3 regions of the Vibrio sp. MA40-2 genome follow, and region 2 is predicted to be linked to each of the others. Evidence: riboswitches for the same ligand, from Rfam matches in the RefSeq annotation. Region 2 holds a riboswitch; each other region holds the start of a gene.
What was found. Region 2 has a riboswitch for thiamine pyrophosphate ahead of thiE (thiamine phosphate synthase). Riboswitches for the same ligand answer to the same signal wherever they lie in the genome.

Region 1 (9,969 bases), 350 kb from region 2:
TCATTACCATCCAAGAACGTTAGTAATCAATAATCTCGAATTTGATCATGCGGATATTTTTGATGATCTTGAAGCCATTAAAAAACAGTTTCATCACTTAGTTCGTACCGTGCCTAGTAATGGACGTATTTTCTCACCTAAATTTGATACTGCGGTGCAAAATGTTTTACAAAGAGGTTGTTGGAGTGAACAAGAATTAATTGGTGACCAGACCTGTGACTGGTCTGTAGAAAAAACCAACAAAGATGGTAGTGAGTTTGGTGTGTTTTTACATAACCAATTAGCTGGTACGGTGACGTGGGATTTGGTGGGGGATCATAATGTAAATAATGCATTAATGGCGATTGCCGCAGCAAGACATGTTGGAGTAACGGTGGATTTAGCTTGTGAATCCCTGTCTCGGTTTATCAATACTAAAAGACGTTTAGAGCTGAAAGGTGAGGTGGCAGGAGTGACGTTGTATGACGACTTTGCTCATCATCCTACTGCTATAAGGTTAACTCTAGAAGGCTTGCGTAATAAAGTGGGAGATAAAAAAATTATCGCGGTTTTAGAACCAAGATCAGCGACGATGAAAATGGGCGTCCATAAAGTGACATTAGCCGATTCATTATCAGTGGCCGATTCGGTGTATTTATTTCAGCCTCATAATATAGATTGGTCAGTAGAAGAGGTCGCTAAGTTGTGTTTACAAGATAAACAATCAAATAACGGACCACAGAAGAGCTTTGTTAGTGATGATATTGATTTATTTGTGTCTGAGATCCTCAAAGAAGCCTCGAAAGGGGATCAAATAGTGGTCATGAGCAACGGTGGATTTGAAGGCATACACAATAAAATTATTGATGGCCTTACGTTAATGGAATAAACCGGAATAGCAAGGTGACGTTTATTGTAATTTTGCGTCGTGAATAATGTGATTAAAATAAATAGAGAATGGTCATGAGTACAAAAAAAACAATTACGTTAGCATTTACTGGTGCGTCTGGCGCGCCGTATGGACTGCGTTTATTAGAATGTTTACTTGCAGCTGATTACAGCGTGTATTTGTTAATTTCGTCCGCAGCTCGAGTGGTATTAGCGACAGAACATGGCTTAAAGTTACCTAGTGGTCCCGATGCGGCAAAACAAGCATTGGTGAAGCATTTAAAATGCAAACCAGAATTATTAACAGTATGCGGTAAAGAAGATTGGTTTTCTCCTGTTGCGTCAGGAAGTGCTGCGCCAAAGAAAATGATTGTTTGTCCTTGCTCAGTAGGGACGGTGGCAGCAATTGCTCATGGAATGTCGGATAACTTAATTGAACGAGCTGCCGATGTTGTTATGAAAGAGCGAGGCCAGCTTTTATTGGTTGTCAGAGAAACGCCATTTTCTACTTTACATTTAGGTAATATGCATAAATTATCGCAAATGGGCGTGACCATTATGCCAGCTGCACCGGGCTTTTATCATCAACCAACCAGCATTGATGATCTGGTTGATTTTATGGTAGCAAGAATATTAGACCATCTTGAAATAGAGCAAAAACTGGTCGCGCGCTGGGGATATGATAATCGGTAACCAAATGATTCATTAACTCTTTATAGGTTATATCTTACCTTTATTGTCGTTTTTTGCTTGCTAGCAACTTTATGGCTTTACGGTTACAATCACTACGACTCATCGGGGTGCTCAAGGTTATTTGCTTTCATTAATCACTAACTATTGGGCTGAGATTAAGTTTTCTTAGAACCCGTACACCTGAACCAGATAATACTGGCGTAGGAATTGAGCTAGGATCTATCAACATCCTCCCTCAAGCCTGTGCCGCTCATAGACATGGAGAGCGCCCAGTGAAATACACAATTTCAGCTTTAGCAATAACCCTTTCATTTTCTACTTTCGCCGCCGATAAATTAACGGTTTATACTTACGATTCATTTGCTTCTGATTGGGGCCCAGGGCCTAAAATAGAAAAAGCGTTTGAAGCTCAGTGTGGCTGTGACTTAGAGTTTGTTGCCTTAGATGATGGTGTTTCAATTTTAAATCGTCTTCGTTTAGAAGACAGCAATAGCAAAGCGGATGTTATTTTAGGTTTAGACACTAATTTGATGGCAGAAGCAAAAAATACCGGTTTGTTAGCTGAACACAGTGTTGATACCTCTGCAACTATTTTACCAAATGGTTGGTCTGATAACACCTTTGTGCCTTTCGATTTTGGTTACTTTGCTTTTGTCTACAACAAAGAAACCTTAAAAAATCCACCAACGAGCCTAAAAGAATTGGTTGAAAAACGTGATGACTTGAAGGTTATTTATCAAGATCCGCGAACATCGACTCCTGGCCAAGGTTTAATGCTGTGGATGAAGTCGATTTATGGTGATGATTCAAGCCAAGCGTGGAATCTGTTAGCGAAAAAGACAGTTACTGTTACCAAAGGTTGGTCAGAAGCTTACTCTATGTTTTTAGAGGGAGAATCGGATTTAGTCTTGTCTTATACCACATCACCTGCCTATCACTTGATTGCAGAAAATGACGATAAATATGCTGCCGCTAACTTTAGTGAAGGGCATTACATGCAAACGGAAGTCGCGGCTAAAGTGAAAAACTCTAGTCACTCTAAACTTGCCGATCAGTTTATGAGTTTCATTTTAAGTGATGAATTCCAAACGGTAATGCCAACAGGAAATTGGATGTATCCTGTTACAAATGTTTCCTTACCAAAAGGATTTGAAACTCTGACTACCCCACAAAAAGCGTTGTCTTATTCTGCAGAGGAAGTAGCAAAAATGCGTAAAACGTGGATCCGTGAATGGCAGTCTGCGTTAGTGAAATAACCCTATGAATCAAACGCCGAAATTAGGACTGATTATTGCGGTATGTATTGCTTTATTTGTGCTTTCGGCGTTAGGAGCGTTGATTTCCTACGCTCCTAACCTCAATCTAAGTCAAATTGTCTCTGATCCTTACTATCTGCATGTAACCAAGTTTAGTTTTTATCAAGCTTTATTATCGACTATGTTTAGTGTTGGATTAGCCATCCCCGTTGCTCACTCTTTGTCGCGAAGACAGTTTATGGGTAAAGCTCTATTGCTTAAGTTATTTTCTAGCACATTGGTGTTACCAGTATTAGTTGGTGTTTTTGGTCTATTGGCAATTTATGGCAATAGTGGATTGATAGCAAAATTGTTCAATTGGTTTGACAATGAATTACCTTTTTCAATTTATGGGTTAAACGGTATTTTATTGGCTCATGTCTTCTTTAATTTACCTTATGCTAGTCGTTTACTATTACTTTCATTAGAAGGGATCCCCGCAGAGCAACATAAGCTTTGCGCTCATCTCGGTATGGGGTATTGGTATAAGTTTAAATGGATTGAATGGCCAAGACTACGCCAGCAACTTCCTCACGTTTGTGGTTTGGTGTTTATGCTGTGCTTTACCAGTTTTGCTACAGTCATGGCGCTAGGTGGTGGCCCGAAATCAACGACGATCGAGTTGGCGATATACCAGGCGATCAAATTTGACTTTGATCTACAAGCCGGCGCGTTGTTGGCCATATGGCAGATGTTGTTGTGTGGTGGATTATCTTTAGCAATACAAAAAGTAAGTAAGAAAAATATATTAACGCTTGAACCAAGTTTACGCCCAATACGCTTTATTCACGAAAGTAAAGCAGCACAGTGCTGGGATAGTTTTTGGATTTTATTTTCTTCATTGGTTGTTTTACCACCATTAGTAATGGTGGTAATTAGTGGCTTTAATTCAAAATTATGGCAAGTATTACAAGATAATCGCTTTTGGCAAGCTGTAGAAGCGTCGTTAAGTATTGCGTTTATTGCCAGTATATCGGCTTTGTGTATTGGCATCGGTATATTACAAACCAGTCGAATATGGCGAATAAAAGGTCAGTTTCATTTAGCAAATGGCATCGAGCTTATCGGAACCATTATTCTGGTTACTCCCGGATTAGTCATTAGCACAGGGTTATTTTTATTGTTAAGAAAAACAGCTGATGTCTACAGCCTTGCATTCTTCATTGTTGTGGTGGTGAACAGTTTGATGGCATTGCCCTATGTGATTAAAACGTTAGCGGAACCTTTTTTTCAAATAATACAACAGTACCAGATGTTGACGACAAGCTTAGGCATGCAAGGATGGCGTCGGTTTTTATTGATAGAATGGAGAGCGCTACAAAAACCCATTGCACAAGCTTTTACGATAAGTTTTATGCTTTCCATGGGGGATCTAAGTGCTATCGCTTTATTTGGTAGCCAAGATTTTAAAACCTTACCACTATATTTGTACCAATTATTAGGCAGTTACCAGATGGAAGCGGCAGCTGTAGTATCGCTTGTTCTTCTTTTATTGAGTGTTGGAAGTTTTACGTTGGTAGAAACCTTATTTGGGAGATCGCATGCTCAGAATTGATGGTATTCAATATCGTTATCATAAAGATATTTTTCAGTTCGATTTATCGATAAATGATGAAAGTATCGTGGCGCTTATGGGACCGAGTGGTGCTGGCAAGTCGACATTATTGGCGTTGATTGCGGGTTTTATATTGCCAGAAAAAGGAGATATACAAGTCAATAATCAGTCACTACTTGGTATGGCACCGCATGAAAGACCTTTTTCTATGTTATTTCAAGAGCACAATTTATTTAGTCATTTGACAGTTCGAGAAAATATCGGATTGGGTTTACATCCTGGCTTAAAGTTAACAAACGCACAAAAAATACAGGTTATCTCTGCTGCAAAACAGGTTGGAATTGAGGAAATGCTAGATCGCACACCAGAAAAACTATCTGGCGGTCAGAAACAACGTGTAGCGTTAGCGCGTTGCTTTGTTCAGCCTCACCCCATTTGGTTGCTAGACGAACCGTTTTCTGCTTTAGATCCTATTTTAAGAAATGAAATGCTGTTGTTGGTGAAACAACTGGCGGAAGAACGAGGCATTACGGTTGTCATGGTGACGCATCATGTTAGCGATGCAAAGGCGATCGCTACCGATTTTGTCTTTGTTGATGAATTAAAAGCATTGGTCCATGAGCCATTATCATTATTGAGCGATAAGCATGAAAATGAAAAGCTGCGAGCTTTCGTGAAATTTGGATTGTCAGATAAAGCTACTTCAACATAATCATTTAACTTGCGTTATGCCTTACAACATTTGCCTATTAGCGTTATAGCCTTCAGAATCTTCAGAACTTACAGGATGCGAATTGGTCGACCGATTCGCGTCCTGTAATTATTTATTGTGCTTTTATTCGGTATAATTATTCATTTAGACAAAATAAAAGTAAATTGGTTGATGAAAATCACGTTTGCATTCAATTTGGGTTGACCAATTTTCGTGGTGAGATATTTTCTTTATTAATATCATCAGACAATAAATAATCGCTAAGGCAATTTAACTATGCTAGACAAAGACTATCAACAAGAGAAACAAGATCCCATATATCAACGTTCTTTACTAAAGAGTCGCATTGTTCATTTTGGTTTTGGTGCTTTTCACCGTTCTCATCAAGCTCTTTATACTAGTGAGTTACTTAGTTTGACTGGTGGAGATTGGGGGATCTGTGAAGTTGACTTATTCGGTCAACAAAATATCGAGCAGTTACGTCAACAAGATCATCGTTATCATGTTTTAGAAAAAGGCTCTGAATCCAATACATTAAAACTTTCCAGTTCAATTAATGAATCCCTACATGCCCATCTTGATGGTTCTGCCGCCATTATATCTAAATTGATAGAACAACAAGTTGCTATCGTTTCTATGACGATTACCGAAAAAGGCTACTGCGCCGATTTTCTTAGTGGGAGGTTAGATGTTAATAATAGTTTGATCAAAAAAGATCTGGCTAATCCTCAACAGCCTTGTTCAGTTGTTGGATATATAGTGGAAGGGTTAAGGCTCAGAAAAGAGCGTGGTGTAAAACCGTTTACCGTCATGTCTTGCGATAATATCAATAGTAATGGGCACGTAGCGAAAGCGGTGATCTTAGATTACGCCAACCTGATTGACCCAGCTCTAGGTCTTTGGATAGACCAGCATGTCACATTTCCATGCACCATGGTTGACCGAATTACACCAGCAGTTACAGCTGAAGATGAAAAAGATATTGCGACTATCTTAGGCTATAACGATCCTTGTGCGGTTGTTTGTGAACCGTTCAGACAATGGGTGATTGAAGATAATTTCGTTAATGGAAGACCGGAGTGGAATAAAGTAGGCGCTCAGTTTGTTGCCGACGTCGCGCCATTTGAAGAGATGAAGTTACGCATGCTCAATGGTAGCCATTCATTTATGGCTTATATGGGTTATCTAGCTGGTTATGACTACATTTCAGAAGTAATTTCCGATCCAGACTTTCGATTTGCAGTGCATGAACTAATGATGAATGAGCAAGCTGAATCTTTAAATACGCCACCAGATATCGATTTAAATGCGTATGCCAATATGCTAATTGAACGTTTTTCTAACCCAAGCTTAAAACATCGAACGTGGCAAATAGCTATGGATGGTAGTCAAAAAGTGCCACCTAGATTTTGCGAATCGATCGCCATTTTGCAAGCTAAGCATAAATCAATTAAATGGTTGAGCTTAGGCGTTGCTGCGTGGATGAAATATGTAGGACGCTGTGACGATCTTGGTAGATCTATTGATGTTGTTGATCCATTAATTCAACAGTTTGACAGCGTTTATAAAAAATACCCAGACAACCACGATATTGTACTTAATCTACTGGCAATAAGTTCTATTTTTAGTGTGGACTTAGTTAAAGATAAGCCGTTTGTATCATTAATTATTAAACAATATGAATTGTTAAACACTAACGGGGCGAAACGAACGATTAAGCAGTTGTTGTCTGATTAATTTAACCTTACTTAAGTTATTGATGTTTTTGGTATTGTTTGGGCTGTTTATCTTTATAAAAATCGCTCTTGTTTATCGTTCTTATTTGAATTTATAAAGCTTTTTGTATCAGCAAAAGTGACTTAGGTTTTTGGCATTAGAAATAAGTGAGTTACAAATGAATTATGAAGGAAAAGTACTAACTTTTACCCAAAATAGAGTCTGGAGAACGTATACAGGTGGACGAATGTTAGACCAGATTGCTAATGTTGCTTCCCCTGAAGATAATCATTTTCCTGAAGATTGGATCGGTTCTACAACACAAGCAACCAATAAAGGAAGAGAGCATCTTTCTGAAGGTGTTTCCTCGGTTATTATTGGTGGTGAACCGGTTAAGTTTGATTGTTTAATAGATTCTGATCCTAATTATTTTTTAGGCGCTCATCATGTAGACAAATTTGGCAACAATCCTATGTTGCTGGTTAAGTATCTAGATTCATCCGTTCGATTGCATTTTCAGGTTCACCCTACCGCAGAGTTTGCTCAGGAAAGTTTGAATTCGCCTTGTGGTAAAGCCGAAGCTTATTATGTTCTGCAAGCTAGAGAGGAGGTTGAGCAACCTTATATTTATCTAGGTTTTCAACACCCACCTGAAAGGGACAAGTTGAAATCAATGATCGAAGTACAGGATATTGATGCGATTAGCGATTGTTTTGAGAAAATAGAGGTAAAACCGGGAGATAGTTTTTATATTCCTGGTGGGGTTCCTCATGCCATTGGAGAAGGGCTACTCATTATTGAGATAATGGAACCTTCTGATCTTGCTGTGCGTTTTGAATTTGAAAAGTCAGGCTATGTTATGCCTGAAGAAGCTCGATTTATGAGTCGCGATCTGGATTTTTGTTTAGATGTGTTTAACTTTGAACAGGTATCCAAACAAGACGTTTACCAAAGATACCAACAAACACCGTTATTTTTGACTCAGTATAATGAGCAATCACATAAAGAATCACTGGTGGATTCCAGAGCAACCAAAAGCTTTCGTGTATGTAAATCGGTGATTAAAGGTGTGGTGGACAAATCGGAACCAGATTTCTATATTGGTTTAATCGTTAATGGTGAATGCACGATTACTTGTGGTGGTGAACAAACGCATTTAACTCGATTCGATAAATTTTTCTGCCCACATGGTATCGACTCTATTACTATAGAATCGAGTGACGGTGTAGAAATTTTAGAATGTTATCCTCCACTCGCAGAGTAATATTGTGTAACCGTTATGCTGATGATGTATTTTTGTTCGCTGCCTGATCTTCATTACTTCTATTATTGATAAAACAACAACGCTACTCTGAGTATACCGTAAGGCATCTCAGAATAGCGTTTAATAACTTATCGTGAGACGGTTAATTACAAATTTTCCTCTGCAAATTCCGCCAAGCGGCTTCTTACTACTCCATTCAAGTGCACATTGGCACTGCCTTCAAAGTTTTTAAAGCGTTCCACCATATAAGTAAGCCCAGAGGTTACGGGGGTTAAATAAGGTGAATCGATTTGTGCTAAGTTACCGGAACAAACGATTTTGGTGCCTTCTCCGCAACGGGTGATAATGGTTTTAATTTGTGAAGCGGTTAGATTTTGGCATTCATCTAACAAAACAAAGGCGTTTTGAATAGAACGACCGCGCATGAAGTTAATCGATTTAAATTGAATATTCGCTTTCTCACAAATATACTTGAGTGAGCCTTCACTACAATGATCGTGCTTGTGTAATGCTTCAAGTGTGTCGGTCACTGCTGCTAACCAGGGCAGCATTTTCTCTTCTTCTGTTCCTGGTAAAAAGCCTATAGATTCGCCAATATCGGGAGTGTTGCGGGTAACGATTATTTTATCAAATTGAAATTTTTCGATAGAAAGTTCCAATGCAGCAGCCATTGCTAGCAAAGTTTTTCCACTACCTGCTGCGCCAGTTAAGATAACAAGATCGATTTCTGGGTCCATTAAAGCGTCAAATGCCATTGATTGATAGATGTTTTTCGGCGTAATATCCCAGATTTTTCTATGCATCATTCTTTCTCTACTGAGATCCTTTATTGTGACTTTCTCATCTTTTATTGATTCTACTCTCCCTGCAAAATCTGTTTCTTCATCGATCAAATATTGGTTTATATAGGTTGGTTGTAACGCCGCTTTATCGATTGAATGATAAGTACGGCCTTCAACGGTATAGCTATCGACATTGTCTAAATTTTGCCAAAAGTTACCTGTGTAATTATAAAAACCTTTGGTTAAGTATTGCACATCATCGATTAATTGGTCAGAACGGTAATCTTCAACAAAACGGACTCCAGCTCCTTTCGCTCGCAAGCGCATGTTGATATCTTTGGTTACTAATACAACATCTCGTGATGACTTCTTATTTTGGAGAGATAATACGGCGTTTAATATACGATTATCACCTGCTTTATCGGCGAATGCTTTAACGGTTTCTTGTAAGCCAAAATCTGCCAGAATGGCAATACTTCCTGTTGCGCTGATCTCTTTTGAGTATGGAATGCCTTCGGAAATTTGTTCTGGAGTTGCATCGCGAAATATGTCTTCTAAAGCGCGAATAGCGACTCGAGCATCACGTGCTACATCTCGTTTGCTGTCTTTAATTCTGTCCAATTCTTCGAGGACAGTCATGGGAATAATTACGTCGTGTTCTTGAAAGGAATAGATTGCGAAAGGTTCATGCAGAAGAATATTGGTATCTAAAACAAAAATTTTCCTATCGGTATCGCCCATAAGCATCTCCTTTACCGCGCATTGCGGTTAGCTTAATTAACACATTTATGACTAATGATTCATTGTATTCGTTAGTCATAAACCAGTTTTGGCCAAAATTTATCCAATTCGATGCACCGATATTGATGGTACATCCATTATAAGTATATGTAATAAATGTGAACTTGGTATTTAGATTTCTCATAGATACATGACGGTTTTATGTAAATATCTATTCGATTTGATAATTGTCAGTTTATTCTTTTTTAGTCGTGACCTACATCACGGCTTGAAGTAATATTGGCGACCTTAAAAATTCTCGACTTTTCTTTGCGAATAAAATGCAGAATCGTTGTTTTTATCAG
Region 2 (9,969 bases):
TTAAGCTTTTAATGATGCAGGTGAAGATTCTGGAAAGTATCGCGATACAGGGTGATAGCCCCGTAACCGACACGTCATTTTAAGTGAAAACGAGTAAGGCGGGACACGTGATATCCTGTTTGAATATGGGGGGACCATCCTCCAAGGCTAAATACTACTGACTGACCGATAGTGAACCAGTACCGTGAGGGAAAGGCGAAAAGAACCCCTGTGAGGGGAGTGAAATAGAACCTGAAACCGTGTACGTACAAGCAGTAGGAGCACCTTTTTGGTGTGACTGCGTACCTTTTGTATAATGGGTCAGCGACTTATATTTAGTAGCAAGGTTAACCGAATAGGGGAGCCGTAGGGAAACCGAGTCTTAACTGGGCGTCGAGTTGCTAGGTATAGACCCGAAACCAGGTGATCTAGCCATGGGCAGGTTGAAGGTTGAGTAACATCAACTGGAGGACCGAACCGACTAATGTTGAAAAATTAGCGGATGACTTGTGGCTAGGGGTGAAAGGCCAATCAAACCTGGAGATAGCTGGTTCTCCCCGAAAGCTATTTAGGTAGCGCCTCGGACGAATACTACTGGGGGTAGAGCACTGTTAAGGCTAGGGGGTCATCCCGACTTACCAACCCTTTGCAAACTCCGAATACCAGTAAGTACTATCCGGGAGACACACGGCGGGTGCTAACGTCCGTCGTGGAGAGGGAAACAACCCAGACCGCCAGCTAAGGTCCCAAAGTATAGCTAAGTGGGAAACGATGTGGGAAGGCTCAGACAGCCAGGATGTTGGCTTAGAAGCAGCCATCATTTAAAGAAAGCGTAATAGCTCACTGGTCGAGTCGGCCTGCGCGGAAGATGTAACGGGGCTAAGCTATACACCGAAGCTGCGGCAATGAAGTTTACTTCATTGGGTAGGGGAGCGTTCTGTAAGCCGTTGAAGGTGAACTGTAAGGTTTGCTGGAGGTATCAGAAGTGCGAATGCTGACATGAGTAACGATAATGGGGGTGAAAAACCCCCACGCCGGAAGACCAAGGGTTCCTGTCCAACGTTAATCGGGGCAGGGTAAGTCGACCCCTAAGGCGAGGCTGAAAAGCGTAGTCGATGGGAAACGGGTTAATATTCCCGTACTTCTTATAATTGCGATGGGGGGACGGAGAAGGCTAGGTGGGCCTGGCGATGGTAGTCCAGGTTCAAGGGTGTAGGCTAATTTCTTAGGTAAATCCGGGAAATTATTAGGCTGAGACCCGATGTCGAGTCACTACGGTGATGAAGTCATTGATGCCATACTTCCAGGAAAAGCCTCTAAGCTTCAGATTATAAGGAATCGTACCCCAAACCGACACAGGTGGTCGGGTAGAGAATACCAAGGCGCTTGAGAGAACTCGGGTGAAGGAACTAGGCAAAATGGTACCGTAACTTCGGGAGAAGGTACGCTCTTGACGGTGAAATCCCTAGCGGATGGAGCTATTGGGAGTCGCAGATACCAGGTGGCTGCAACTGTTTATTAAAAACACAGCACTGTGCAAAATCGTAAGATGACGTATACGGTGTGACGCCTGCCCGGTGCCGGAAGGTTAATTGATGGGGTTAGTCTTAGGACGAAGCTCTTGATCGAAGCCCCGGTAAACGGCGGCCGTAACTATAACGGTCCTAAGGTAGCGAAATTCCTTGTCGGGTAAGTTCCGACCTGCACGAATGGCGTAATGATGGCCACGCTGTCTCCACCCGAGACTCAGTGAAATTGAAATCGCTGTGAAGATGCAGTGTACCCGCGGCTAGACGGAAAGACCCCGTGAACCTTTACTACAGCTTGGCACTGAACATTGACCCTACATGTGTAGGATAGGTGGGAGACTATGAAACTTCGTCGCTAGATGGAGTGGAGTCAACCTTGAAATACCACCCTTGTATGCTTGATGTTCTAACTTAGTCCCCTAATCGGGGATGAGGACAGTGCCTGGTGGGTAGTTTGACTGGGGCGGTCTCCTCCCAAAGAGTAACGGAGGAGCACGAAGGTGGGCTAAACACGGTTGGACATCGTGTGGTTAGTGCAATGGCATAAGCCCGCTTGACTGCGAGAATGACAATTCGAGCAGGTGCGAAAGCAGGTCATAGTGATCCGGTGGTTCTGAATGGAAGGGCCATCGCTCAACGGATAAAAGGTACTCCGGGGATAACAGGCTGATACCGCCCAAGAGTTCATATCGACGGCGGTGTTTGGCACCTCGATGTCGGCTCATCACATCCTGGGGCTGAAGTCGGTCCCAAGGGTATGGCTGTTCGCCATTTAAAGTGGTACGCGAGCTGGGTTTAGAACGTCGTGAGACAGTTCGGTCCCTATCTGCCGTGGGCGTTGGAAGATTGAAGGGGGCTGCTCCTAGTACGAGAGGACCGGAGTGGACGAACCTCTGGTGTTCGGGTTGTCATGCCAATGGCATTGCCCGGTAGCTAAGTTCGGAATCGATAAGCGCTGAAAGCATCTAAGCGCGAAGCGAGCCCTGAGATGAGTCTTCCCTGGCACTTTACGTGTCCTAAAGGGTTGTTCGAGACTAGAACGTTGATAGGCAGGGTGTGTAAGTGCTGCGAGGCATTGAGCTAACCTGTACTAATTGCCCGTGAGGCTTAACCATACAACACCCAAGGGGTTTTGGCAGAAATTGTTCCAGACAATTTACTGCACTTCCTACATCCGTGTAGGTCGTGGACTCAAATAAAGAACATTGAATGTGTATGAGACTTTTATAATTAGCTTTCCAAGTTTTTTAGACTTCCCAAGTGCTCTAGGTAGCGCAGGGATAAAGTTTGCTGGTAAGGCAACTTGAGTAACGATTGAAGGCGCTTACATTGGTAAGTAACTGAAAGAGAGAACAAGTTAACGCAGTCCAGCGAGTTTTATCACAAGCGGGAGGTTTAATACCAAATTTTGCTTGGCGACCATAGCATTGTGGACCCACCTGAACCCATGCCGAACTCAGAAGTGAAACGCAATAGCGCCGATGGTAGTGTGGGGTTTCCCCATGTGAGAGTAGGACATCGCCAGGCTTTAATTCGCTTTTATCTTTTTTAGAGAAGATGAAGGCAAACATTAATAAAGCGTACCAATAAGACTTTATTAAGTGTCACCAATACCATGTGGAGTGGTAGTTCAGTTGGTTAGAATACCGGCCTGTCACGCCGGGGGTCGCGGGTTCGAGTCCCGTCCACTCCGCCATTTGGTATTGAAATCTAGTAAGAATTTTAAAAAGCCTCAACAGAAATGTTGAGGCTTTTTTGCGTTTGATTATCTATACGTTTTTTATCTTTGTCCTTATAATTCATAAATTAAATGCTGTTTGTGGGTACAGTTAAAGTGACACATGTAACTTTTTAAAAGTATGTAACTTTATGCTGTGTGCTACATGATTTTTATTGGTTAATTTTCACTTAAATCTATAGAATGGGCTTATCTTTATAAATCATTGGTTACTTATGGGACAGTTTTCTATTTTAGGATATATAGCGTTAGGAGGGGCTTTTGGTGCATGTTCTCGTTACTTACTTTCAGAGTTATGCGTCAGCTTATTCGGTCGAGATTTTCCTTATGGTACGCTTGCTGTTAATGTTCTAGGCTCGTTCGCTATGGGGTTATTGATAGCTGCTTTTGAAACTGAAATGCTATCTCAGATACCTTGGCGTCAAGTTATCGGTCTAGGTTTTTTAGGCGCGCTAACTACATTTTCTACCTTCTCTATGGATAACGTTTTGTTGTTACAACAAGGCGACTTTTTCAAAATGGGCCTCAACGTATTATTAAATGTGTCTTTAAGTATTTGTTCTGCTTGGTTGGGTTTTCAATTGCTAGTGAGAGGTTAATTATTTTTAACTGTTGCATGCTTTGACTGCTTAACTATAATAGAAGGACTTGTCGGAGTGCCAACTGGCTGAGACCGTGAAAACGGAATCCGTAGAACCTGATTCAGGATAATACCTGCGAAGGAAACAAGCGAAAGCCAATTTTTACCTAAGTCAATTATTCTGACGACTTATGTCCTATTAGTTGCTTTTCCGACAAGGTTTTATTTACTTTAGGGAAAAGCAATGCCACATAATTTACTTCATTTTTTATTACCTATCTATACACCGCTATTTCTATTATTTCAGCTTATCTTGGAAGAGGTGTAGTGTGTATATCCATATTCCTCGAAATTTTCAGTGGCTTTCTGACTTGTTGACAAAGAACTTACAAGTAGCCTACTGTCTTCATCCTATCGATTTTACACTTGTTGATACCGATATTTTCACCATTTTTGACGGTTACTCTAAATTCGAATTCCAAGTGTTTAGTAAGCTCTCCGCTTCAAAAAAAGATTGTTTACAACTTTGTTATTCTCCAGGCAATACTATTAGCCATGCTTTGATCCAGCGTCAAAATATAGTAACTATTGGCTTTCCTGACCCAAATCATGAAGGACATTATGTTGATAGCTGGTTTGACGAGATAGCTCATAAAATCAGCTATGACTATCAGGTTACTGATAGAGTTGATTTCAATCAGCGACACTTATCATGGTTTATTTCACTGGTCGTGCTTGGCTATGCGTTAGAAGATGCAATTCTAGTCGCTAATACTATGGTCTGTTGTAATGTTTCACGTGAAACATGGTCGAATCATTTGACCCTTCCTTATGCGACTGTTGATATAGAACAAATTGTCAAAACTAGTAGGCATAAATTCGATAGCAAAAATATCAATTTCAAGGCGCTTCGTAGTAATAGGCTAGGGCTATATCCAGTAGTAGATAACCTGGCGTTACTAGAAGAGTTATTGGCTTTAGGTATTGGAATAATCCAGCTACGTGTTAAGGATAGCAAATTGAGTATTAGTCAGATTGAACAACTGATCATTCAGGCTATAACAATGGGCGAATCTTATAACTCGCAAGTATTTATAAATGACTATTGGCAACTGGCAGTAAAACACGGTGCTTATGGCGTTCACTTGGGTCAGGAAGACTTATATTGTGCAGATTTAAATGCGATACATTGTGCCGGACTAGCTTTAGGTATTTCTACTCATAGCTACTATGAAATTCTGCGGGCGATTGAGTTTTCTCCCTCATATGTTGCGTTAGGTCATGTATTTGCTACGCCGACTAAGGTCATGAAATCCAACCCACAAGGTCTGGATAAGCTAAGTTCCTATGTGCAACTCATTAAGGCCAAATGTCCCAATATACCAACAGTTGCAATAGGTGGTATTGATACCCAAAATGCAGAGCAGATAATGTCAACCGGGGTTTCAGGTATCGCAGTTGTTAGAGCGGTATCAGAATGTTCAGACCTCACTAAAACAGTTGGCTATTTGTCTACGCTTATCTCAAACAAAAGTAACCATGACGAGTTTAACCATGTTAAATGACTTCGAATTTCTGCGGTATAGCCGGCAAATTTCCGTCGCGCAAATAGGGTTAGGTGGTCAAGAAAAACTTAAACATTCACGCGTCTTAATCGTTGGATGTGGCGGCTTGGGCAATGTCGTCGCATTATATCTCGCGGCTTCTGGTATCGGTAAATTGGTATTATCAGATGGCGACAAAGTAGAAAGTTCAAACTTGCAACGACAGATTGCCTATTCCGAACACGAGATCGGTAATTCTAAAGCTAACAGCTTGTGTAAAAAAATAGTTGCGCTGAACTCATCCTGTAACGCTGTTGCTATTGACCAAAACCTATTCGGTGAAAGGTTACAGTTAGAGACAATGATTAGTGATTTAGTCATTGATTGCACCGACAATTTTAGAACTAGAAAAGAGATTAACCAAGCTTGTGTATTACATAGAACACCGTTGGTTTCTGGTTCTGTAATTAATTGGCAAGGGCAGGTTGCTATCTTTAACAATCATAGAGACGCACCTTGCTATGAATGCTTATTTCCTAGCACGGAAGAGCAAAGTAATGTCAATTGTTCCTCGTTGGGAGTAGTTGGCCCTATCGTAGGTGTGATTGGATCAATGCAAGCTTTGCTATCGATTCGATTGATAGCCAATGTAGACAGTACTACACAAAATGAGCTCCATTGTTTTGACGGATTGGATATGAAATGGAATAAGTTTGTTATGCAGCGGAATATCGATTGCGTTGTGTGTATGGATAAGGAGTTTTAAGTGGACCACAACATCGAATTAGAAGTGAATGGGAAAGCAGTCAACGTTGCCAAAAACATGTCTTTGGCTGAAGTGATTGCGTTAATGGGGTTGAGCTCGAATGGCTCCGCAGTTGCTGTCGGAAGTCGCATTATTAATCGAAACGAGCTCGATAGTTACATTGTATCTGAAGCTGAGAAAATATCAGTATTTCAAGCTATAGCAGGAGGTTAATTATGCTTACAATCGGAGATAGAACATTTGAATCGCGTTTGTTTATTGGTACTGGGAAATATGCCAATAGCAGTGTAATGGCACAGTCAATCCTTGCATCCGGATCTGAGCTAGCAACGATGGCGCTTAAGCGTATAGACATAGAAGATCAACAAGACGATATATTAAGTCCACTTTTGGCTGCTAACATTAATTTGTTGCCTAATACGTCTGGTGCTAAGAATGCCCAAGAAGCGGTATTTGCATCTCGATTAACTAGAGAAGCGCTACAAACTAACTGGATAAAATTGGAGGTTCACCCCGATCCCAAGTATTTGTTGCCTGACCCGATAGAAACACTCAAAGCTGCTGAAGAGTTAGTGAAACTTGGCTTTGTTGTATTACCTTATTGCCATGCAGACCCTGTACTGTGTAAACGCTTAGAAGAAGTAGGTTGCGCAGCAGTAATGCCTTTAGGCGCGCCTATTGGTACAAATAAAGGGCTCGTTACTAATGAATTTATTAAAATTATTGTCGACCAAGCAAATATTCCGGTTGTGGTCGATGCTGGTATCGGCGCACCTTCACATGCTGCTTACGCTATGGAAATGGGGGCAGATGCGGTATTGGTCAATACGGCTATAGCGACAGCAGCTGATCCGGTTGAAATGGCAATAGCTTTTAAGATGGCTGTGACTTCAGGTCGAATTGCTTACGAGTCGGGTTTAGCTTGTCAATCTCCGCGAGCTCTGGCATCAAGCCCTCTTACTTCTTTTCTTGATGAGTAGGTCAGTTATGAACTATTACGACCAGCTAGCCTCTATAGCTTGGGATGACGTAAACCTATCGATATATTCTAAATCTGCTAATGATGTGCGTAAAGCTTTGCTGGCTGAGCAACCTACACTAGAAGATTTTAAAGCATTGATTTCGCCAGCTGCAGAACCGTTTTTAGAGCAAATGGCGGTTAAGTCTCAGCAGATCACTCGAACACGCTTTGGTAATACGATGTCGCTGTACATACCACTATACCTTTCAAACCTTTGTGCCAACGTTTGTACTTACTGCGGCTTCTCTATGGACAACAGAATTAAGAGAAAGGTTCTTACTGTGGAGGAGATAGAGAAGGAGGTTGATGTAATTGTCGGGATGAAATTTGATAGTGTTTTATTAGTAACTGGCGAACATGAAACCAAAGTTGGTTTAGAGTATTTTAAGCAAGTTGTTCCGGTCATAAAAAAAAGAATTAACTATGTTGCACTTGAAGTGCAACCAATGCAGCAACAAGCTTACCAAGAATTGGTGTCCTTAGGTGTCGATGCAGTGATGGTTTACCAAGAAACTTATCATCCATCTACTTACGCCCAGCATCATTTACGAGGTAATAAGCGTGATTTTGAGTTTAGAGTTAACACTCCCGACAGGTTGGCTAGGGCAGGAGTCAAAAAAATTGGACTTGGTGCTCTGATTGGACTAGAAGATTGGAGAGTAGATACTTTCTTAACCGCCTCCCACCTCAATTATATGGAACGAAATTATTGGAAATCTAGCTATTCTATTTCGTTTCCTCGGATACGGCCGTGTGAAGGCAGTATCACTCCTAAGTCAAATATGAGTGACAAACAACTTGTTCAGCTTATCTGCGCCTATAGAATATTCAATCAGCAAGTTGAATTATCCTTATCAACTAGGGAGTCACCTAAGTTTAGAGATAACGTCCTGTCGTTAGGGATAACGAATATGTCCGCGGCATCGAAAACGCAACCAGGAGGGTATGCCTCCAACCAAGAGGAACTAGAGCAATTTGCTATAAGTGACGAACGTAGCGCGCTAATCGTGGCTGATTCTATTATGAAGGCAGGGCTGCATCCAGTTTGGACTGACTGGGATAAAGTCTATTCTGGAAAATAACAAAAAAACGATAGTGTTTCACGTGAAACATGCAGTACATTTGTGTACTGCATGTTAAGTCTGGAGGCTAATTTATAAAATTAGCGACTTAAAGGCATAGTAGCTTGTCTTAACCATCTTGTGTCATCTTGGTCTAAATGTATGTGTAAAGCGTCCCATACTTTTTGGTGATACTGGTTTAACCAATTTAGTTCACTATCAGTAAGAAATTCCACCTCTATATTTCTATAGTCAATAGGACAGAGAGTCAGGGATTCAAATCCCAGCGCTGAAAAATCACCGTTCGTTTTCTTTTCAACCACAAGCTCTAGATTTTCGATACGAATACCAAAATGACCAGCGCGATAATATCCAGGTTCATTAGACAGCACCATTCCTGGTAGTAGCGCAACGGTATTAGGCTTTTTAGAAATACTTTGCGGTCCTTCATGAACACTTAAAAAATGACCTACACCATGTCCAGTCCCATGATCGTAATCATATCCTTTAGACCATAGATGGTTTCTAGCTAAAACGTCCAACTGGCTACCCGTTGTGCCATGCGGGAAGACAGCACTGGCTAGGCTGATATGACCTTTTAAAACTAATGTAAATAAAGTACGCATCTCTAGTGATGGTGTACCTATAGCAACGGTTCTAGTGATATCAGTTGTTCCGTTTAGATATTGACCTCCAGAGTCGACTAAATATAAGGAGTCAACAGATAGTGCTCCGGGTGTAGATTGATCATTATGATTGTAATGGCACATTGCTGCATTAGCGCCCGCAGCTGAGATAGTATCAAAACTCAAATCTACTAAGCTAGGTTCTTGCTCTCTAAATGCTTGAAGTTTGTCTGATATTATAGCTTCATTATGTAACCGTTCAGCTGCAACTTCTTCGTCTAACCAACGTAAAAATTTAACCATCGCTATGCCATCTAGAACATGACAGGCCTTCATGCCATCGGTCTCGACGTTATTTTTTTGTGCTTTGGGCAATGAGCATGGATCAGGACTTTCTATAACGTTTATCGATGCTGAGTCCATTGCTAATTTAAACCATGCATTGCTTGAAGTAGGGTCAAGAATTACTCTTTTGTGACTTAAATCATCAATGCACTGCTGCAATTGGTCAGGCTGCTTTATCGTTACACCGATACCTGCATGTGTTTCAAACCCGTCAACCTTTCTATTTGAATCTAAAAAGAAGTCTACGGTAGCGTCGGAATAAATGATGGCGTGCGAGAGTAAAACAGGAAGGCGAGATATATCACTTCCTCGGATGTTTAATAGCCAACAAATGGAATCTAGCTTAGTTAAGATCGCGGCATCAACGTCGTTGCTTGTTAAGTAAGCACTGATTTGCTCTCGTTTATCTTTACATGATTGACCCGAAATACTGTCGTCCATTAAGCGCATTTGACTTAGCTTGGCAATAGGTCGATCTGTCCAAAGCTGATCGATTGGATTTTGTGCAACTGCAGCTAAAGATATATGTTTGTCTAAAAGGCTGGAAGCTGAACTGTACCAACTAGCGGAATGCATTTTAGGGTCAAATGCGATTATTGCCGTTTTGGTGAATTGCGTGTTGACCCAGCTTAGATAAGGATCATCAATAAGATGTTTGTATTCGAATACTGAATCGGGAACTTGGTTTTGTACTTGCACAGTATATCGCCCATCAACAAAAACTGCGGCGTTGTCTTGCGTGATAACAGCTACACCCGCAGAACCTGTAAACCCTGTGGC
Region 3 (9,969 bases), 710 kb from region 2:
CGTTTGATAAAATCAAACCCCCACGAGGACCTGCAAGTGTTTTATGGGTTGTTGTGGTAACAACATGCGCATAAGGAAGCGGAGTTGGGTATACACCCGCAGCGATAAGACCCGCAACGTGAGCCATATCAACAAACAAATAAGCATCCGCTTTATCAGCAATTTCACGCATACGTGCCCAATCAACGATCTGAGAATAAGCAGAAAAGCCACCTATAATCATTTTAGGTTTATGCTCTAAGGCCAATTGTTCCATTTCGTCATAATTAATCTGACCGGCTTCATCAATACCGTAAGGAATAACGTTGTAGTGTTTACCAGAAAAATTTACCGGTGAACCGTGAGTAAGATGTCCGCCATGAGCCAAGCTCATACCTAAAACTGTATCACCTGGCTTAAGTAGGGCCATATAAACAGCGCTATTTGCTTGAGAGCCAGAGTGTGGTTGCACGTTTGCGTATTCACATTCAAATAGCTGACATGCACGATCTATGGCAAGTGATTCGGCTTTATCGACATATTCACATCCACCATAGTAACGTTTGCCCGGATAACCTTCGGCATATTTATTCGTTAGCTGAGAACCTTGAGCTTCCATAACTCGTGGGCTGGTGTAGTTTTCTGAAGCGATTAGCTCGATATGCTCTTCTTGACGAAGAGTCTCTTCCTGTATTGCAGCATATAACTCTGCATCATAATCAGCGATGTTCATGTCACGCTTTAGCATCTGTATCTCCTGACTCAGATAATCTGAATTTGCAAAAAAACCACACTACCAACTAACGCAAACGTTTTCGTTGGTATTCTAAGTTGCGATATTCTACCTAATTTGATCTATATCAGAAAGTAACTTAAGTAAAATAATCATGTAAATTTTTCATATTGTACCTGAACAAAGTTAATAACAAATTTTTAGCTTAAGCTGAAGAGTAAAAACCGCTAGATAAAAGAAAAATTTACAGTGTGTAAATTGTAGATTACACCCTTTAGTCATTAATTTTGTCTTCAAGCTACCGAAATGATCAATTTTTATCTAATATTCCAGCTAATTAATACAACTTAAATAGGCAAGTGATGCAAAAACACTCAATCAAGGAAGACTGGGTCGCAATACTAGTTGGTACGTTTCTAACCGCTCAAGGCGTTTATTTTCTTCAGTCTGCAGAACTCATTACAGGAGGAACTGCCGGATTATCGCTATTGCTATCTCAAGTCACTTCATTTTCATTTGGTTTTCTTTATTTTACCGTCAATATTCCCTTTTTCCTGCTAGCTTGGCAGCGTTATGGTTACCAATTTGCACTAAACAGTGTGATATCCAGTGCGCTGGTTTCTGTGTTTGTTGATCACCTTGATATGGTGATGATAATAGAATCCGTTAACGAGATTTACTGTGCGGTTGCAGGTGGTGTACTGATCGGTTTAGGCATGTTAGTGCTATTTAGACATCGCTCTAGTCTTGGCGGCTTTAATATTTTATGCTTATTAATCCAAGATAAAGCGGGTATATCAGTAGGAAAAACACAAGTCGTTATTGATTTAGTTATCGTTCTTGCTTCTTTCTTCTTCGTCTCACCATGGATAATTGCCATATCGATATTAGGCGCGATAATCATTAACTCTGTTTTAGGTATGAACCACAAACCTTCTCGCTATATTGTGACTTACAGCTAAGATTGTGACTTACAACTAAGATTGTGAGTTACAGCTAAGGTTGTCTGTCCTCGACGGGTAATTAACCTCTATTTAATAACGACCGAACCGTCGACTCACAATATAAGTTACGATACTGAAAATAACCAACAGCACAATAATCATTGTGCTGTTAGTTTTTCTAGGTAAAGTAAATAGCCACAAGCCATAAACTAGGATTAACCGCATGGATAGCGTATTAACCTCTGTTTGTTTCGATCCGATTGAATTTAGAAAGAAACTGCATCGTACTCCAGAGTTATCTGAACAAGAACAGCAAACATCCACACAGATTGCCACACAATTAAAAGCATTTGGTTTGTCACCAATAGAGCATATCGGTGGATACGGTATTATCTGTATTATTGACAGCGGCACCAAAGGCGAAACGACGTTATTTCGAGCCGATTTCGATGCTTTACCAATTTGTGAGAATAATCATCACGATCACACATCGCAGAACTTGGGAGTAATGCATGCGTGTGGTCATGACGGTCATACTACTTCACTGCTTTTAGTCGCGCAGCAGCTCTCAACTCATCCACCAAAAACAGGCAAAGTGATCTTGCTCTTTCAACCTGCGGAAGAAATTGGCACGGGAGCAGCAGCAATGCTGCTTGACAAAAACCTGAAAAACTTAAAGGTAGATAATGTCTTTGCTTACCACAATCTTCCTGGTTACCCTCTCGGCCAGATATTAGTCAAAGAGAATACCTTTGCCTGCGCATCTACTGGTGTGTTAATCAAACTAGAAGGTAAAACGTCACACGCAGCAAGGCCAGAAAATGGTATCAGCCCATGCGCTGCAATGATGGAAATAATCGACTATTTACAAACAATGCCTGAAAGTTATTCTCAAGCTTTCACTTTAGTCACGATCGTACATGCGCAACTTGGCGAACAAGCATTTGGGGTATCACCAGGCGAGGCAAAAGTAATGGCGACCATGCGTAGTGATTGCAACCAAACCTTTGCTAACATGAAAATAAATCTAAGCAAAAAACTAAAGGAACTCAGTCAAGATCATGGCATTGACGTAAGTTTAAACTGGGATGAACCTTTCAACGCTACGGTTAATTCAAATCGACATTCACGACTTATTGAACAACAAGCTAAAAAAATCGGAATGTCGGTACAACATTTACAACAACCCATGCGTTGGTCGGAAGATTTCGCTGAGTTTTTACAACAATGGAACGGGGCTCTATTCTGCATAGGAAGCGGGGAATCCCATCCAGAACTGCATAACCCTGATTATGATTTTCCTGATCAACTATTGAAGACCGCCAGTGATGTGTTTATATCGTTGATAGATACGTTACATAATGACTCAAGATAAGTGATCAATAAAGCGAGTTCCGACTCACCGAGTGACCTCGCTTTTTAATAATCCATAGTGCAATTAACAAAGGCTTCCGAGCCAAGTGTTAGCATAGCATCTGACCCCTTTAGCCAAACTTGTAATGCTTGATCTGTACTTTCATATTTACTACCAGAGGCCGCCGGTATTTGTTGCAAAGGAATGCGCTTTTTCGACATCTGTATTTCTGCGGAGAGTTCACCAGTCTGTAAGAAACTGAATTGGGAGCCGTTATCACAAATATACCAAGGTGTTACAGGATCTTTAGCACTACAGCCACAAAGAACTAAAAACACAACCAAGCCAAAACCATAATGTTTCATCTTCACAAATCATCCTTTATTTTTGTCGTCTTTGCTTATTTCTAATTCAAACACGCTTGTTACTTAAGGGGCTGTTGCCATCATTAATAGCGCTTCAAGATATTATTTTCCCTCTAAATACTCGGGTACATCTTTAATACTGTCAACTACCGTAGTTGCAAGCGTTTCCCCTTGTTCTGTCACCGGTTTACCAGAGCGTACCAAGATTTTAGTCCCGACACCGGCAGCTTCAGCAGCCATCATATCCTCTGCTTTATCACCAATCATAATTGATTTTTCCATATCAATTTTCAAGAAATCACGCGCCGAAATAAACATTCCAGGCTTAGGCTTACGGCAATCACAATCTTGTTTATATTCACCAATGCCATGCTCTGGATGATGCAAGCAATAATAAATACCATCAAGTTCTACGCCGTTATCAACAAAATTCCAATCCATCCATTCGGTTAACGAAAGAAATCTATCTTCGCTGAACATACCACGGGCAACACCAGATTGATTGGTCACAAGAACCAACAAGTACCCCATTTGTTGCAGTTTCTTGGTCGCCTCAAAAACACCATCGATAAACTCAAAGTCATGTTCATCATGAACATAACCGTGGTCCACATTAATGACACCGTCGCGATCTAAAAATACTGCTGGTTTAGCCAAAATATCGTCCTCAAAATGTATATCTATCGAAACAAAATGTATATCTTCGAAATTATTGCACGCTTTAACTTGCTAAGCACTAATTATCCTTTATTGGTTTTTTCTGTGCTACTAGCAATTAATATGGATAACTCAACCAGCACAATAGATTGTAAAAAACGGCGGCAATCGATCATCAAACCAATAAATGAAATGACAAAAAAAGATTTTAGACGTCTAGACGTAAAAATATCTATTGACATAAAAACGTGATCACCATAGCATCGTCTCTTATTATATAAAGTTAACCAATATACAAAGTTAACAAGAACTTTATTCCAACTATTCTGCTTAGGTTTTATTAAATGATTGAAATCAGCAATGTTAACAAAGTTTTCTACCAAGGCTCAAAAGAGATTCATGCCTTGAAAAACATCAATTTATCCGTCCCGCAAGGAACCATATTTGGCGTTATAGGGTCTTCTGGTGCCGGTAAAAGTACACTCATACGTTGTGTAAACATGTTAGAAGCACCGACCCAAGGTAATGTTGTCGTAGATGGTGTAGATTTAACATTGTTGTCAAAGTCGGAGCTCAGTAAAGCTCGTCGTAATATCGGTATGATTTTCCAACATTTTAACTTGCTTTCGTCCCGCTCTGTTTTTAACAACGTTGCATTACCACTCGAATTAGCAGGAATGGACAAACAGACAATCTCGCAAAAAGTAACCGAACTTTTGTCATTAGTTGGGCTGGCCGACAAGCGTGACACCTACCCTGCCAATTTAAGTGGTGGTCAAAAGCAACGTGTTGCTATCGCACGTGCGTTGGCTTCTGATCCTAAAGTATTGCTCTGTGATGAAGCGACCAGTGCTTTAGATCCGGCAACCACTCAGTCTATTCTAGAGTTACTTAAAGAAATAAATCGCAAGTTAAACATCACTATGTTGTTGATCACCCACGAAATGGACGTTGTGAAAGGTATTTGTCATCAAGTGGCTATTATTGGAGATGGTGAGTTAGTAGAAAAAGGCACGGTTGGTGATATTTTCGCTCATCCAAAAACCGAACTTGCTCATGAGTTCATTCGCTCAACACTCGACTTATCGATTCCGGAAGATTATCAAGCCAGATTAAACCAAACCCGCATTCAAGGTAGCCACCCATTGATTCGCTTAGAGTTTACTGGTGAAACCGTTGATGCTCCGGTGATGAGTCAAATTGCACGCCAATTCAATATTGATGTCAGCATTTTAAGTTCTGATCTCGATTATGCAGGTGGCGTTAAGTTCGGCATGATGGTTGCGGAATTTTATGGTTCAGAAGCAAACGACAATGCGGCAATCGAATTTCTGAAAGAACACAAAGTAAAAGTAGAGGTACTTGGTTATGTCCTTTGATTTAATTTCACAATGGTTAAGTCTCAATAGTAACCTGCTCATCGGAGCAACATGGGACACTCTCTATATGGTTGCCGTCTCTGGTGTCGTTGGGTTCGCTATTGGTATTCCATTGGGCGTTATTTTACACATCAGTAAAAAAGGCGGTTTAGCTGAAAACACCAAACTAAATTCAGCCCTTGGTGCTATCGTCAATATCGGTCGTTCTGTACCGTTTTTAGTTCTAATGGTTGCTATTATTCCCGTTACGAAAATATTAGTCGGTACGTTTATCGGCACCACAGCCGCTATTGTTCCATTAACCATTGGCGCTATTCCTTTTGTTGCTCGTCTTATTGAAGGCGCTTTGCTTGAAGTACCGAGTGGCTTAGTAGAAGCGGCGCAATCAATGGGAGCAACACCAACCCAAATTATTACTAAAGTACTGCTTCCAGAAGCACTGCCGACCATCGTTAATGCGGTCACTATTACATTAGTTACATTGGTGAGTTATTCGGCCATGGCAGGCACTGTTGGCGGTGGCGGACTGGGTGATGTTGCTATTCGCTATGGGTTCCATCGCTACGATGTAGTGATCATGGCTGTCACTGTTGTGATGCTAATTGTACTGGTTCAAATCATTCAATCCATTGGCGACGCACTTGTTAGCCGAGTAGATCATAGATAATAAAAAATCAAAATATTGTAGGAGATGTAATATGAAATTTAGTCTAAAAAATATCCTTATTGCCGCGACAGCAGCATCTACACTTGTCCTTGCTGGCTGTGGTGATAATGAAGTCGATGCTAACAAAATCAAAATTGGTGTAATGGCTGGTGCCGAAGCTCAAGTTGCCGAAGTTGCAGCAAAAGTAGCCAAAGAAAAATATGATCTTGACGTTGAACTTGTTACGTTTACCGATTATGTCACGCCAAACGCAGCATTAGACGATGGTTCAGTCGACATCAATGCCTTCCAACACAAGCCATATCTTGATCAACAAATTGCTGATCGTGATTACAAATTAGCAATAGCGGGTAACTCTTTTGTTTATCCAATTGCTGGCTATTCAAAACAAGTGACTTCTGTTGAACAAATTACCGATGGTGCACGTATTGCAGTACCAAATGACCCAACAAACCTCGGCCGTTCTCTACTATTACTAGAACAACAAGGCCTACTTAAACTGCGTGCAGATGTCGGTCTTTCAGGTACGGTTCGTGATATCGTAGAAAACCCTAAAAACATTACTATTGTCGAACTTGATGCCGCTCAATTACCACGCTCATTAGATGATGTAACGCTTTCTATCATCAATACAACTTATGCAAGCAGCATCGATCTTACTCCAGAAAAAGACGGAATTTTTGTTGAAGACAAAGAGTCTCCATACGTTAACCTAATCGTCGCTCGTACTGACAATGTTGAATCTGAAAAAGTGAAAAACTTTGTTAAAGCATACCAAACTGACGAAGTATTCAACGCAGCCTCAGAAATCTTCAAAGGTGGCGTAGTAAAAGGCTGGTAAGGCTTGTTATTAACGACATAATTGCTTAATAAGCTTAAACGATACGCTAACTAAGCAACACCACTCCAAAGCCGGATGAGTAAAATCATCCGGCTTTGGTATTTTTAATATTCCTTAACTATTCACCATTTCATTACCAATACCATTCAATTTTCCCGACCATTTTTTATATCAATTTTAACTTCTTTGACTTAAGGCATTGTTTTGTTACACTCTGGCGGCAAATAAAATTTAGATATTAGTCGGGGAGCTAACGGCCACAGGCCTAAGCTGAGACCATTTCGATGGGACCCGTTGAACCTGATGCAGTTAACACTGCCGTAGGGAACTAGTAGCCATACCGAAATGTTATGCTGGTATTTTCTGCTCGCATACCCACCTTCCGTTAGCGGCTGTTATTCCTATACGTGCAAGTTTAGGAATCCTATATGACAGCGAAAAATACAACGCCTATTGTTTTAACGATTGCCGGATCAGATAGTGGCGGCGGTGCCGGAATTCAGGCAGATATCAAAGCTATTTCTGCGACTGGTAGCTATGCCTGTTCAGTTATAACTGCTCTGACCGCCCAAAATACCCAAGGCGTAAGTGGTATTTATCCGATTGCTCCAGAATTTGTCGCTCAGCAGCTCGATGCTGTATTTACCGATCTCAATATTCAAGCAGTAAAAATCGGCATGTTAAGTGACGTAAACGTCATCAAAACAGTGGTTACAAAACTCAAACAGTATCAACCTAAATTTTTGATTGTCGATCCGGTAATGGTGGCAACTAGTGGTGATTTATTATTAGAAAAATCAGCAATTAGCACGCTTAAATCACAATTACTTCCTTTGGCGAATATCATTACCCCTAACCTTCCAGAAGCCGCAGCCTTAACTGGAGAAGCCGTTCCCACCACAGAGCAACAAATGAATGCGCTTATCGATAAACTCAGAGCATTAAATACTGACACGGTTTTACTTAAAGGTGGCCATTTAACCAACAGCAAAAACAGCACCGATCTGTTGATCAGTAGTAATACCGTCACGGCCATCCCTGCTACAAGAATAGCAACCAACAATACTCATGGTACCGGCTGCACTTTATCTTCTGCTATCGCGAGCTATCTAGCACAAGGCAACGAGCTACTGCATGCTGTAACACTAGCTAAGCATTACATAACTCAAGCAATCTTACATGCTGATAATTTACACATTGGCCAGGGTCATGGGCCTGTAGACCATTTTTTCTCGAAACACATTACGTCATCTTCGCAACAAATAACATCTGCCTTGCTACAAGGAGAGCAAAATGGATGACAACACACTCATCAACTTATCCAACATAAGCCTAAATTATAAAAATGAACAACAGCTTGTTTTTTCTGAATTGAATATGCCCATTACACAAAACCAATGGACTTGCATTTTAGGAAAAAGTGGCTGTGGCAAAACATCTTTACTGCGTTTTTTAGCAGGATTACTAGATGACCAGATTAATTGGTCCGGCACTATGCACACCAACCTTTCAGGCCATATAAGCCAACATGTCGCTTATATGGCGCAACAAGATTTGCTATTACCTTGGCTTAATGTTGTCGATAATGTCTGCCTTAGTTTTCAATTTGCTAATAGACAACTTAGCCAATCAACCAAACAAAAAGCCATCAAACTGATCGAACAAGTCGGTTTACTTGATCATATTCATCAATTTCCTGATCAACTTTCCGGTGGAATGCGTCAACGCGTTGCGCTAGCAAGAACACTCATGCAAGACAAACCATTAGTTTTAATGGACGAGCCCTTTTCAGCATTAGATGCGGTCACTCGTTATCAGCTACAAAACCTAGCCGCCCATATGCTTAAAAATAAAACCGTTCTGCTCATCACTCACGATCCACAAGAAGCCCTACGCCTAGGCGATCACATTGCTCTCATGCAAGGAAAACCAGCTTCTGCTTGCACTTTTCCAACGCCAAGTAATCCCCCACCACGAATGCTGAATGGCGAAATTGCTGCATTACAACAAAAACTGATCGAGCAATTGGAGAAAGATCATGTCTAATATGAATATTGTTACTAGTAAAATTAGTGAGAATAAAGCGAGTCAAAATCCAGCGAACGATCAGCGGCTCAAATCGGCGCAAAAAAAAAGCACGAGTAAATTAGTTCAAGCGGCAACTACTGTGTTGCTTACCTTAGGACTATGGCACTTCATTGTTGTTATTTTCAAGTTACCTTCTTTTATCTTACCCTCTCCACAAGCAGTGTTTAACACTCTAATAAAACGGTCCGATACACTGTTATTCCACAGTTGGATCACAATGCAAGAAATCCTATTGGGGCTGATTTTAGGCCTTGCAATGGGACTATTCTTTGCTCTGCAGATGTTACTTTTTCAACCAATAAAGCGTTGGTTACTGCCGATTTTAATTGCCAGCCAGGCTATCCCTGTTTTTGCCATTGCCCCTATTTTAATGCTCTGGCTTGGCTATGGGATCGCATCTAAAATCGTCATGGCCGCGCTAATTATCTTTTTCCCAGTAACCACTTGTTGCTACGACGGTCTTCGTTCTACTCCAACAGGCTTTCTTGACTTAGCTAAAACCATGTCCGCTTCCAAATGGCAAACCTTAACCAAAATTCGCTTGCCGGCTGCACTCCCTTCTCTTGCCTCTGGTATTCGAGTGGCCGTTGTTGTCGCTCCAATAGGTGCGGTAGTGGGTGAATGGGTTGGTTCAAGTGCTGGATTAGGCTATTTGATGCTACAAGCGAACGCACGAATGATGATAGACGAAATGTTCGCTGCGCTGTTTATTTTAGCCTTGTGCTCCATTTCACTCTATTTCATTACTGACAAATTACTAAAACGAGCGATTCATTGGTCGCTTTAACTCAACCCTAGATAAAACCTAAACTTACTTATATTTAAGGAAAAAAAATGTACAGTTGCATCAAAAAAGGACTCACGGCTCTGGTACTTAGCGTTATTTCTGTTACTACTTTCGCCCAACAAAATACCACTGAAAATAAAAACATCACGCTAATGCTGGATTGGTTCGTCAACCC

Region 1: it holds a riboswitch for thiamine pyrophosphate, as region 2 does, so the genes downstream of both, thiB (thiamine ABC transporter substrate binding subunit) here and thiE (thiamine phosphate synthase) in region 2, are expected to answer to the same signal.
Region 3: it holds a riboswitch for thiamine pyrophosphate, as region 2 does, so the genes downstream of both, thiD (bifunctional hydroxymethylpyrimidine kinase/phosphomethylpyrimidine kinase) here and thiE (thiamine phosphate synthase) in region 2, are expected to answer to the same signal.

What each region holds. Positions count from the first base shown of each region.
Region 1 covers NZ_CP178628.1:638,030-647,998, reverse strand. Annotated here, with positions in the region: gene mpl (UDP-N-acetylmuramate:L-alanyl-gamma-D-glutamyl-meso-diaminopimelate ligase) at 1-868, shown strand, start outside; gene ACLKML_RS10475 (flavin prenyltransferase UbiX) at 943-1,560, shown strand; TPP riboswitch at 1,654-1,784, shown strand; gene thiB (thiamine ABC transporter substrate binding subunit) at 1,833-2,816, shown strand; gene thiP (thiamine/thiamine pyrophosphate ABC transporter permease ThiP) at 2,821-4,410, shown strand; gene thiQ (thiamine ABC transporter ATP-binding protein) at 4,397-5,122, shown strand; gene ACLKML_RS10455 (mannitol dehydrogenase family protein) at 5,399-6,859, shown strand; gene ACLKML_RS10450 (class I mannose-6-phosphate isomerase) at 7,086-8,102, shown strand; gene ACLKML_RS10445 (PhoH family protein) at 8,249-9,625, opposite strand.
Region 2 covers NZ_CP178628.1:989,704-999,672, forward strand. Annotated here, with positions in the region: rRNA gene ACLKML_RS12185 (23S ribosomal RNA) at 1-2,623, shown strand, start outside; rRNA gene rrf (5S ribosomal RNA) at 2,920-3,035, shown strand; tRNA gene ACLKML_RS12195 (tRNA-Asp) at 3,128-3,204, shown strand; gene crcB (fluoride efflux transporter CrcB) at 3,462-3,845, shown strand; TPP riboswitch at 3,889-3,988, shown strand; gene thiE (thiamine phosphate synthase) at 4,156-5,391, shown strand; gene ACLKML_RS12210 (HesA/MoeB/ThiF family protein) at 5,381-6,136, shown strand; gene thiS (sulfur carrier protein ThiS) at 6,137-6,349, shown strand; gene ACLKML_RS12220 (thiazole synthase) at 6,352-7,116, shown strand; gene thiH (2-iminoacetate synthase ThiH) at 7,124-8,239, shown strand; gene ACLKML_RS12230 (aminopeptidase P family protein) at 8,320-9,969, opposite strand, start outside.
Region 3 covers NZ_CP178628.1:1,703,498-1,713,466, reverse strand. Annotated here, with positions in the region: gene glyA (serine hydroxymethyltransferase) at 1-727, opposite strand, end outside; gene ACLKML_RS15375 (YitT family protein) at 1,075-1,674, shown strand; gene ACLKML_RS15370 (amidohydrolase) at 1,880-3,031, shown strand; gene ACLKML_RS15365 (MliC family protein) at 3,076-3,375, opposite strand; gene gmhB (D-glycero-beta-D-manno-heptose 1,7-bisphosphate 7-phosphatase) at 3,478-4,032, opposite strand; gene ACLKML_RS15355 (hypothetical protein) at 4,116-4,274, opposite strand; gene metN (methionine ABC transporter ATP-binding protein MetN) at 4,377-5,411, shown strand; gene ACLKML_RS15345 (methionine ABC transporter permease) at 5,401-6,078, shown strand; gene metQ (methionine ABC transporter substrate-binding lipoprotein MetQ) at 6,110-6,919, shown strand; TPP riboswitch at 7,153-7,263, shown strand; gene thiD (bifunctional hydroxymethylpyrimidine kinase/phosphomethylpyrimidine kinase) at 7,348-8,220, shown strand; gene ACLKML_RS15330 (ABC transporter ATP-binding protein) at 8,213-8,965, shown strand; partial or broken gene ACLKML_RS15325 (ABC transporter permease) at 9,096-9,794, shown strand; gene ACLKML_RS15320 (ABC transporter substrate-binding protein) at 9,842-9,969, shown strand, end outside.